Regions from separate parts of the Fictibacillus sp. 26RED30 genome, predicted to be linked through region 2. Evidence: riboswitches for the same ligand, from Rfam matches in the RefSeq annotation. Region 2 holds a riboswitch; the other holds the start of a gene.
What was found. A riboswitch is a leader RNA that binds a small molecule or an ion and turns the genes downstream of it on or off. The one in region 2 is predicted to bind S-adenosylmethionine.
Positions count from the first base shown of each region.

Region 1: it holds a riboswitch for S-adenosylmethionine, as region 2 does, so the genes downstream of both, IHV11_RS16475 (PLP-dependent aspartate aminotransferase family protein) here and mtnK (S-methyl-5-thioribose kinase) in region 2, are expected to answer to the same signal.

Region 1 covers NZ_JACZDV010000003.1:115,136-120,960, reverse strand. The annotation lists gene IHV11_RS16490 (nitroreductase family protein) at 24-671, shown strand; gene IHV11_RS16485 (hypothetical protein) at 911-1,570, shown strand; gene IHV11_RS16480 (hypothetical protein) at 1,619-2,020, shown strand; SAM riboswitch class I at 2,197-2,312, shown strand; gene IHV11_RS16475 (PLP-dependent aspartate aminotransferase family protein) at 2,497-4,287, shown strand; gene IHV11_RS16470 (aliphatic sulfonate ABC transporter substrate-binding protein) at 4,453-5,442, shown strand; gene IHV11_RS16465 (ABC transporter permease) at 5,465-5,825, shown strand, end outside.
Region 2 covers NZ_JACZDV010000001.1:2,084,200-2,090,024, reverse strand. The annotation lists gene IHV11_RS10700 (sugar ABC transporter substrate-binding protein) at 1-970, opposite strand, end outside; gene mtnA (S-methyl-5-thioribose-1-phosphate isomerase) at 967-2,025, opposite strand; gene mtnK (S-methyl-5-thioribose kinase) at 2,029-3,246, opposite strand; SAM riboswitch class I at 3,333-3,497, opposite strand; gene IHV11_RS10685 (carbon-nitrogen family hydrolase) at 3,605-4,474, opposite strand; gene IHV11_RS10680 (pyridoxal phosphate-dependent aminotransferase) at 4,496-5,662, shown strand.

The sequences.
Region 1 (5,825 bases), on a different contig from region 2:
TACATGTGCCAGAGGAGACAATCATGAAATACGAAGATTTTAAAGAAATCGTGCACGGCAGAAGAAGTGTCCGAAAGTTTACGGATGAAGCAGTTGCTGAAGTAGACATTCATGAAATCATGGATTGCGCCCGTTATGCGCCGAGCGACACGAACTCACAAACGTGGGAGTTTATCGTGATTCGAAACAAAGATAAAGTAAAGAAAATTGAAGAGATGACGTGGGAAGCTATTCATAATTTGGCTGCAAGAGCTGAAGAGAACGGCAAAACGAAGGAAGCAAAATTGCTGACGCGCTCTTTCGGCCCTTATGCAACGGCGTTCTCTGGAGCACCTGTGCTGATCATCTGTTTAGCCACTCCTTACGAATCTAAGTTTCGTGAAAAAATATTTGATCCGATCGAACTTGCTGAAGAATCAGTGTGGGAAGAAGAAGGAATCAAGAGCAGCTGCTTGGCGATTCAGAACTTGATGCTCGCAGCCCACGCGCGCGGACTAGGGACTTGCCCGATGACTGGTCCCGTATTGCTTGCGCAAGATGCGATTCGCGACTTTTTGGAAATTCCGTCTATGAAACAGATCAACATGGTTATTTCACTTGGACATCCACAAGATCAACCGAAAAAACTCGCAAGAAAAGCTGTAGAAGAAATCGTCACATATGTAGATTGATGACAATTGGTTCTGTAAAATTCTTAATAAGCTCGTCCAGCGGCTGAGAAGTACGCTGGACGAGCGCCATGTTAAAAGTGCAAGGATCACCGCTTTGAAATGCCCCCTTGAACCCCTCTCATACCCCTCTATAAGACTTCAGACCTACAATTAATCTTAAGAAAAAAGGATTTTTTTCGACATATACCGAATATATGTTTCATGTAACGTATTTTCAATTATAGAAAGAGGAACTTCTTATGAAAGAGACATTTGACTTGATTGATTATGCACTGCAAAAAAGTGGATTAGAGGAACTTAAAGATCCGACTCAGGTTCAGTATTTAGGTGAAGGGGCTTGGCATCTTGCTTATCTTGTTCAGCTACGCACTGGAGATGCTGTGGTTGTTCGTTTTCCGAAGACAGAGGCGTATGGAAAGAACGTTGAGTTTGATGAAGAAGCCATGCACTCAGAATATGCAGCGACTAGAGCATACTATGAGCTAGCTAACCAAGTTAAACCGGGAATCTGCCCTGACTTTTTCAATTATCATGTAGAAAAAGGCAGAACGTTTACCGTGGAATCTTATGCGGGAAAAGCAATCAAACTAGATCAACTAACGGTTGTAGAAGCGTTTCATATTGGAGCGGAAGTTGGTGAGTTCTTTCGCAAGATGAATACTGCACAACATGGCTTAAAAGGGTTTGGTTATCTCTCATGGAACGGTAAACATATTGCAGGCAAATTTCAATCAGATGTTTCAGAATCTATGAAAGAAGAAAACAATGAATACATAGATGAATTCAAGAAATTTATAGAAACGTATGAGGGGGCCATTTCTTCATCAGCTTTAGTAAACCTACAAGCTTGCATGGAGGATAGAGAGATTACGGATCATACGGTTGTATTTACTAATTAAGATACATCTCCAGAGAATATATTGCTGCATTCAGATGGCACTGTCTGTTTGATTGATCCTGTACCAATCTTATATAGCGGAGATTCGCTTGCTGGGAATTTTCTTAATAATTATCGGACGTTGTTTCCAACATTTTTTAATGCACCGCGTTATGCACGACATGAATTTGATCGCTTTGAAGACCGTTTGAAAAGAATAGCTGACGGATTTTTAGAAGGTTATTCTAATGGAGATCTAGATGTAAAGCGTCGAGTGAAACAAGAAGAGTTTATTCAACTTACGGATCTAACTGTAACTCATTGGCAACTACTTCAGATTGATGAATTATCGTCCGAACAGAAAATTCGTTACGGAGAAAGAGAAGCCATTGCCAATCGAATAGCGGAACTTGTAAAAAAAATCGAAGAGTTTCAATGGTTTGATGAAAAAAGTGGAACAAAGTTAGCATAACCGGCATAGCATGGGCATAATCTTAATTCAAAGCTGACAGTTGAACACTCATTCTTTTGTAATACTTTTATGATTTTTCAAAAAACGGTTGACTTTTTAAAACATCTTACTCTATAATCCTATTCAAGAACAAAACAAACATCAGCACGTTAATGTGTTAAACATAATTTGAATATCTCTTATCCAGAGAGGCGGAGGGACTAGGCCCGATGAAGCCCGGCAACCAACAAACCACATTTGGTTTGGAAAGGTGCCAATTCCTACAGATCTTTTTTGATCTGAAAGATAAGAGGAGGACCAAAACCCTCTTCTTAGGAAGGGGGTTTTTCTTTTTCCCCTTATCATACTTCAAGCACAAACATCACTTAGTCACTTATTTCATTTTAAAAATTGAATATAGCAAAAGGGAAAAGCATTAATCTTTATCCCTAGTTTTCCTATAGATTTTATTTGAATAATAAGAAGGAGCGATTATTATGACAAAATCTTTTGACGGATACGATATTGAAACATTGCTATTACATGGGGGCCAAGCGCCTGACCCAACGACAGGATCACGAGCGGTACCTGTCTATCAAACTACTTCCTATGTTTTTTCTGATACAGACCATGCGCAAAGCCTTTTCGCGCTTGATGAGCCAGGAAACATCTACAGCCGAATCGGAAATCCAACTGTTGATGTTTTTGAGAAAAGAGTTGCACTTCTAGAAGATGGTGTTGCAGCTGTAGCTACTTCTTCTGGTATGTCAGCTATCGCGCTTGCCATCTTAAACATCGCACACGCAGGAGACGAAATTATTGCAGCTACGAATCTATACGGAGGAACTTACAACCTATTTTCTACTACTCTTCCGAAATACGGAATCAACGTAAAGTTTGTTGATGCAGAGGATCCAGAGAACTTCCGAAACGCGGTTACTCCAAACACGAAAGCATTTTTTGCTGAAACGATCGGGAACCCCAGTCTTAACGTATTAGATATTGAGGCAGTGGCAGATATTGCGCATGAAAACGATGTACCTCTAATTATCGATAATACATTTGCAACACCATATGTAACAAAGCCAATAAGCTTTGGAGCGGACATCGTAATCCACTCAGCTACAAAATGGATTGGCGGACATGGAACCGCAATTGGCGGTGTTGTAGTGGATGGAGGACGCTTTAATTGGAATTCAGATAAATACCCAGGATTCACTGAGCCAGATAACAGCTATAACGGACTCAGATACGCGAATGATTTTGGAACATTGGCTTTCGCGACTAAATTACGCGTTCAGCTTTTACGAGATTTCGGAGCTTGTTTAAGTCCACACAATGCATTTCTCCTTCTACAAGGTTTAGAAACACTGCATCTACGAGTGGAAAAACATGCGAAGAACGCACAAGAAGTGGCAGAGCATCTGGAAAAACATCCAGCAGTAGATTGGGTTTCATATCCTGGTCTTTCTTCGCACAGAAGTCATGAGCTTGCGAAAAAATATTTAAGCAACGGTTTTGGTTCGATCGTAAACTTTGGAATTAAAGGCGGGCGTGATGCAGGACGTAAGGTCATTAACAACATCTCATTATGGTCACATGTTGCAAATGTTGGTGATGCAAAATCATTGATTATCCACCCTGCTTCTACCACTCATCAACAGCTGAGCGGAGACGAATTAGTAGCAACAGGTGTAACGGAAGAACTTATTCGGTTATCGATCGGACTTGAATCCGTAAAAGATCTTACGAATGATCTTGATCGTGCGATACAAACCGCTACAGGAATCGGAGCGGATAAAACAGAGATCACGATTAATGACGAAGGTGTCATTCGTTGGGCATTGCAATCATCACTTTATAGAGCAGTTGAGAATGGACAGGAAATTCAACGACCTAAGACGCTAGCGATCGTGGGACTCAGTTCCAATCCTGCAAGACCTAGCCATCGATTAGCTAGAAAGATGCAGCGACTTGGCTATAAAATCGTTCCTGTTAATCCAAGAGAAACCGAAGTGCTTGATGAAAAAGCGTATCCAGATTTAAAATCCATTCCGTTTCCGATAGATGTTGTTCAAGTATTTAGAAGTCCGGAAGCCGCGATCGAGCTCGCAAAAGAAGCAGCGATCACACAACCAAAAGTGTTCTGGCTGCAAGAAGGTGTCATCTCACCAGAGGCTGCAAAAATCGCGAAAGAAGCTGGTATTGATGTGGTGCATAACAGATGCACCTATAAAGAAGCACAACGACTAAGAGGTACCATTTCAACGTATGCGTGTGAACTTTAGTAAGGTTAAATATTGTACTTGGTCACTATTGAATATGGTTGATTTCCGCTCGCTCTAGGAGGTTCGCATCTTACGCTCCAATCAAATTTTCAGTGATGGAATGATACGAACGGCCGTAGCAATAAAAATTTAATGACAAAAAGAGAGAAACGTGGAGGGAAAGACATGATGAAGATTTGGCAGAAAGCAGCACTAGCTTTAAGCATAGCAGGCGCTTTATTGTTAGCGGGCTGTTCCAGCAGTGCTAAAGAAGGTGAGAAGCCGGAGAAGATTAGACTTGATTATGCCTTTTACTCTCCAACAAGTCTAGCACTCAAAAAGTTTGGCTGGGCAGAAGAGACATTCAAAAAAGATGGCATTGAAGTGGAATGGGTTCAGAGTCAGGGAAGTAATAAAGCGCTCGAATTTTTGAATTCAGATAGCGTTGATTTTGGATCGACAGCTGGTGCCGCAGCTTTAATCGCAAAAGACAAAGGTGCTCCGATCGAGTCAGTCTATATCTATTCTCAGCCAGAATGGACAGCACTTGTCGCGGCAGATGGATCAAAGATTAAAGATGTAAAGGATCTGAAAGGTAAAAAGATAGCGGCGACGTTTGGTACAGACCCGCACATCTTTCTACTCCGAGCACTTGCAGATGCCGGTCTTTCTGCAAAGGATGTACAAATCGTAAATTTACAACATGCAGATGGTGCGAATGCTCTATTAAAAGGGCAAGTGGATGCTTGGGCTGGATTAGATCCACATATGGCGAGAGCAGAAATCGAATCCGGTGCTCAGTATATTTACCGCAATCCAGATTTTAATACGTATGGCACGTTAAACGTACGTTCTGAGTTTGCAAAGAACCACCCGAAACAAGTAGAACAAGTCATTGAACTTTACGAAAAAGCAAGGAAATGGACGATTGAGAATCCAGAGGAAGCAACAAAACTTTTATCTGAAGAAGCGGGGATTAAAGAAGATGTCGCAAAAAAACAACTGCAACGAAACAACTTCGAGGAACCTGTTCCAGGATCACAGCACGAAAAAGCTATATCGGCTGCAGGCGAAGTTCTCCAAACAGAAGAGATTGTCAAAAAAGATACTAACATCGAAGATCTTGTAAAGAAATTAATCAATCCGAAGTTCGCAGAGAAAGTAATCAAACAATAATGAGAGAGAGGAGGAAGTGTCGATGATTTCTGAAACACATAAGTGGAAAGTAGCACAGAGAGCTTCCCCTCAAAAGCTCTCATCATCTAAAGGCATATTCCAATTAGGTAGAGGAATTCTTATAGGGTCCATCCTGCCTATCATTTTATTAGTTGGGTGGGAAATAGCAGCTAGAATGGGACTACTAGCTGCGCACCTGCTGCCTGCACCAACCATTATTTTAGAGAAAATAATTAGCATGTATCAAGATGGCTCTCTGTTTGGTCACATCTCTATTACACTGACCCGAGTATTCTTAGGGTTTGCGATTGGAACGGTAGCGGCGGTCGTGATCGGTGCGATTGTTGGTTATGCAAAAACAGCAGAAAGACTTTTAGATCCGT
Region 2 (5,825 bases):
CTTCACCGGCTACTTTTTGGTAGAGAAAGCGTACTTGCAGCTTTCCAACGTCAGCAGGATCTGTTGCTGCTGTTGAAACCCATGGACTGTTTTCTTCTTGCATCAGTTGTAGATCTTCGTCACTTAAGTCGATTCCATATACTTTAATCTCGTCACGTCCAGCTTGTTGGATCGCACGCGTTACGCCTTTAGCAAATTCGTCCCAAGGAGCGAATACAGCGTCAATATCACCTTTTTTCGGATATTTCTGTAGTAAAGCTTCCATTTGTGACTGTGTATCAAGTGCAGTGTTTTGTGTCGCTGTACCGAATCGAGCGATTTCTTTAATAGAAGGATAACGTTTCTTAAAAGCTTCATACATAACGTTTCTTCGTTCCATCGGTGTAAAACCGCCTACCCAAACGTATACGATCTCACCTTTACCATTTAAGTCTTGGGCCATGCTTCGTAAAGCATTCCAAGAAAGGCTATAGTCATCCTGATCGATGACAGTTACTCCTGGAATGTTGATATCACTATCAAAAGCGACAACTGGTATTCCTGCTGCAACTGCTTTTTTCACACTTGGAGCGATCGCATCTGCACGACCATGATCGATTAGTATTCCATCAACTTGTTGGTTAACGGCTGTTTCAACATATGCTGCCATTTTTGAAAGATCGTTATCAGCGTTATAAATTTGCACTTCACCGCCAAACTCTTCCACTTGCTTTTTAACGCCACTAATATATTGAGAAGAAAAAGTACCGATAGAGAACTGATTAATTGAAGCGATCTTTAAAGGCTTCTGAAGTTGTTTTGGAACTTTGCTTGACGTTGAAGCAGTTTTTGTAGAATTTGATTGTGACTCATTTGCTGCAGCAGGTTTTGTTTCTGTCTTATTGGAAAGAGCATCTTGCTCATTGGTACATCCTGTTAAGAACAAGGCTGATGTTAGGCAAGCGGTTGCCAAGATTCTAAAAGGTCTCAATGCTTTTCTTCCTCCTTAAGTGTGGATAGTGCTTCTTTATAATTGCCATTGATGATTCCTTTTTCAGTTATGATCGCTGAGATGTATTCAGCGGGAGTTACATCGAAAGCGGGATTGAACACTTTTATTCCTTCTGGTGCAATGCGAACACCGTTTAGATGCGTGACTTCTTCTTCCGGACGTTCTTCGATCGGAATATCATCACCGCTTGTTGTACTGAGATCTAAGGTAGAAAGAGGACAAGCGACATAAAAGGGAATACCAAGCGCTTTTGCTTGTAGCGCAAGACCAAAAGTTCCGATTTTGTTAGCTGTATCGCCATTCGCTGCCACTCGGTCACATCCAACGATCACCGCTTTAATGTTCTTTGTTTTTAGCGTGTGGGCTGCCATATTATCTGTGATCAAGGTCACATCGATATCGTTTGCTTGCAGCTCCCATGCTGTTAAACGAGAACCTTGTAAAACAGGACGAGTTTCGTTCGCGTAAACAGAGAGGTTCCAGCCTTGTTCTTTAGCAAGATGAAAAGGAGCTAATGCTGTTCCATATTTGCTTGTCGCGATGGCACCTGCATTACAGATCGTCATGACAGCGTCTCCGTCTTGGAGAAGTGACAAAGCGTACTCACCGATCTTTCTGCATGTATTCTCGTCTTCTTCTTGAATTAAAAGTGATTCAGCTTCAATTCTACTTTTCGCCTCTTCTACTGAAGTTGATTGTTGAGCAGAAGCAACAACACGATCTAATGCCCAGAATAAATTGACAGCGGTAGGGCGGGAAGACGCTAAGTAATCTCTTTGTCTTTGCAATTTAGTTAAAAACGAGGAATGATCCACCTCTTTTTCAGAATTACTCCATAGTGCGAGTCCGAATGCAGCAGCGATTCCAATTGCTGGCGCGCCTCGAACTTTAAGCTTAGAAATTGCGTCCCATACGTGTTCAATCGTGGTTACATTTAAGTAAACCGTGTGATGGGGAAGTTGTTGTTGATCTAATATAAGAAGATGGTCACCTCTGTATCGAACAGAAGGAACCCATTTTTCTGCTACAGTCATCATTTAAGCACCTCTAATCCAGTCAGTAAGTTCTGTGATGTTTGTAAGTTTCCTTTGATTTTTAACAAGTTTTGCCCCTAACGCTAGTGCTGTTTTTTTATAAAAGAGCTCGACCTCTTTTTGGGGGATAGTGTCTAGATCAGCAACGTGTGCAAGTCCAATCGTTCTTCGAATAATCTCACAACCAGCAAAACCGATAGCTTCTTGGAAAGTCTTTTCCAAGAAATTATCAAGTACACCGTCGATCTTTGCAAAAGGATCAGTCGCTTTCTCGTTCCATAGTTGTGAGAACGTTTCTCTGTATGTTTCCCAAGTCTTTTCGATCGTTTGTAACAGGTAGGATTGTAAAGATTCGCGATGAAACGGCTCTTTTGCATGTGCATTCTGAGAAAGATGATTAAGAGCAAGGTTAGCTATGAAGTGAGCGATATCGAATCCGGCTGGCCCATAGAACGCAAACTCAGGATCGATCACTTTAGTAGAATCGCTTTTTACAAAAATACTTCCAGAATGTAGATCTCCATGAAGAAGAACTTCTGCTCTTGTTAAGAATGATAGTCGCAGTTGAGCTACCTCTTGTAAAAGCTCTTTGTCATTCCAAATTACATCAACTTCACTTTGGAGTTCAGCAGGGAAGTCATTTGTATCATGATTGAAGAATGGATCAGTGAACACTAAGTCTTCCGTGATCTTGCAAAGTTCAGGGTTTGAAAATTGTTTAACTTGTTCTTTTTTTTCAAAAGGATGCAGGTAGAAATCACTTGAATAAAAAGCAGTTTTAGCAGCAAATGTTCCAATGTCATCAGCAAGTTTGGGATAAATTTGACCATCAATAAGTCCTTTTCGAAGGATGACATGGTCAGACAAATCTTCCATAACTGTGACAGCAAGTGTTGAATCTGAAAATAAAACCTTCGGAACTAAGTGAGGAACGAATTCAGCTTCTTTTAATAACGCATCGCTCTCGATTCGTGCACGATCTAGTGTGAGAGGCCAGCTTTCTCCAACTACTTTTGCATAAGGAAGTGCTTGTTTAACGATTACAGCTTTTTTGGATAGTGCGCTTTCTATATGAAAGACAAGGTTTAAGTTGCCATCTCCAATCTCCCTAACATGCAGTTGGTCTTGTTCGGATGCATCAAAAAATGCTAAAGGTTTTACCACATCAAGGACTGTCAGTTCGTTTAACGGTTCATATATAGGTCTTACTTGTACGCTCATTTTTGTTCCCCCCGGAAAGTTTTTTACAAATAAAAAGAGCCTCTTTTCGTATAAGAAAAGAGGCTCGGAATGATGATTTCCCGCGCCTCTTATCTTAGCAAAACAAAATGTTTTGCCGGAATTAGCACCGTGCCATACGCTGAATTAATCAGCGGCTCCCCGTATAATGCGGGCGCCCCATCTTACAATGGTATTACGGTCGGTTGCTGGGTTTCATCGGGCCATATCCCTCCACCTGCTCTTGATAAGAGACCAAAATTATTCGTTTTGTTAATGCGTAACAATATTCACGCAATTCATAATCGTTATACTACAACGTTGAATGGAGATCTGTCAACACTAAATTTTCGAAATGGATTTAATACAGATCTGTTCGACGGTCGTTAAATACAGGAACCTTTACACGGACTTCGTCTACTAATTCAGGTGAGATCTCTGCTGTAAGGATCTCCTCTTCGTGCACAGATCCTTCAGCAATGATATCTCCCCATGGGTCGATAATTAGTGATTGACCAGCGAAGGTGTTTTTAGGGTCGCTTCCAACTCGGTTACAAGCAATAACGTAGCATTGATTCTCTATAGCACGTGCGATAAGCAATGCTCGCCAATGAGATTGTCTTTGAATCGGCCATTCGGCAGGAACGAACAATATTTTTGCCCCTTTTAAGAAAGGAGCACGGATCCATTCAGGAAAACGGATGTCATAACAGATAGCAAGAGTGGAGAGGTTACCGTCGATTGTAAACAGATTGCTATTACTGCCGGGGGAGATATATTTTTCCTCTTCCATAAGTGTAATGAGGTGAGCCTTTGAATAGGTGCCAACCTGTACACCGTTTCTGTTGTAAGTGAATGATGTATTGTAAACTGTGTTGCTTTTACGATACGCGATAGACCCACCGACAATATTAATATCCAGCTCTTTAGATAATCGACTTAACCATTCCTTTGCTTTTTTACCATCATGATCGCTAATCTCACCTAATCGGGTAAGATCATACCCAGTATCCCACAGTTCTGGTAGTACGATCGTATCAGGATTATGATGTTTAACGGCTTTACGAATTTTATTTTCGATGTGTTTATAATTTTCATCAGGTTTCCCATATTGAATGTCAACTTGTATGCAGGCAATTTTCATGATTGTACCCTCCAGGTTGTAAAAAAAGTCTTTACAGAATTTCCTTAAGCGTATAACATAACTGATTAGAATTTCAAGAACATTCAAATTAGACTGGAAGTGATCGTCGTGAAACGTTTTGAGCAGGCAGAAGTGATGGGGAAACTGCCAGAGCAATTTTTCGCCAAGCTTGTAAAAAAAGTATCTTACTATGTAGAGCAAGGCTTTGATGTTATTAATCTAGGACAAGGGAATCCTGATCAACCAACTCCACAGCATATTGTTGATGCATTAAAAGATGGAGCTGATAGACCTGATTTTCATAAGTATTCACCGTTTCGCGGACATGGATTTTTGAAGCAGGCAGCTGCCGATTTTTATAAACGAGAATATGGAGTAACACTCGATCCTGAGAAAGAAGTAGCCGTACTCTTTGGCGGGAAAGTAGGTTTAGTAGAGCTATCGCAGTGCTATTTAAATCAAGGAGATGTTGCACTCGTTCCAGACCCGGGATACCCTGATTATTGGTCAGGTGTTGCAATGGCTGGTGCTACTATGGAGACGATGCCCTTAAGAAAAGAAAATGACTTTCTCCCGAAGTATGATGAAATAGATAAAGAGGTACTGGAAAGAGCAAAGCTTATGTTCTTAAACTATCCGAACAACCCGACTGCAGGTGTTGCCACTGAATCCTTTTTTAAAGAAACAGTGGAACTCGCTAACAAACATGATATTCTCGTGTGCCATGATTTTGCTTATGGAGCAATCGGATTTGATGGACAAAAGCCGGTCAGTTTTCTACAGATAGAAGGAGCAAAGGACGTAGGTATAGAGATTTACACCCTTTCTAAAACGTATAACATGGCAGGATGGCGCGTTGGATTCGCGGTTGGAAACGAAACTGTTATTGAATCTATTAACCTTCTTCAAGATCATTTTTATGTAAGCTTGTTTGGAGCTGTCCAGCACGCAGCGGCTGAGGCATTGAACGGACCACAGCAATGTGTGGATGAACTGGTAGATACATATGAACGTCGCCGAAATGCATTCATCGGACGTTTGAACGAAAACGGCTGGAAGGTAGCATCGCCAAAAGGTTCATTTTTCTGCTGGCTGCCTGTACCTGAAGGGTATACTTCTGAAACTTTCGCAGACTATTTACTTGAGAAAGCACACGTCGTAGTCGCGCCAGGAATCGGATTCGGAAGCGAAGGCGATCGGTATGTACGTGCTGGCCTTTTAACGTCTGAAAAACGTTTGATTGAGGCTGCAGATCGAATTGCTAAATTAATTTAAACCACTCCTTTGAGAATTTATTGGTAACTAGTGTTTACCTCCACTGACATTTGATTGTAGTGCAAGATGGGAGACTCCTGGGGGACGAGTGTGGCAGGTGAGACCCTTAAGGGCGCAAAGCGGCAAGGGGCTCACCGCACGCCCCCCGGAAAGCGAGCATCTG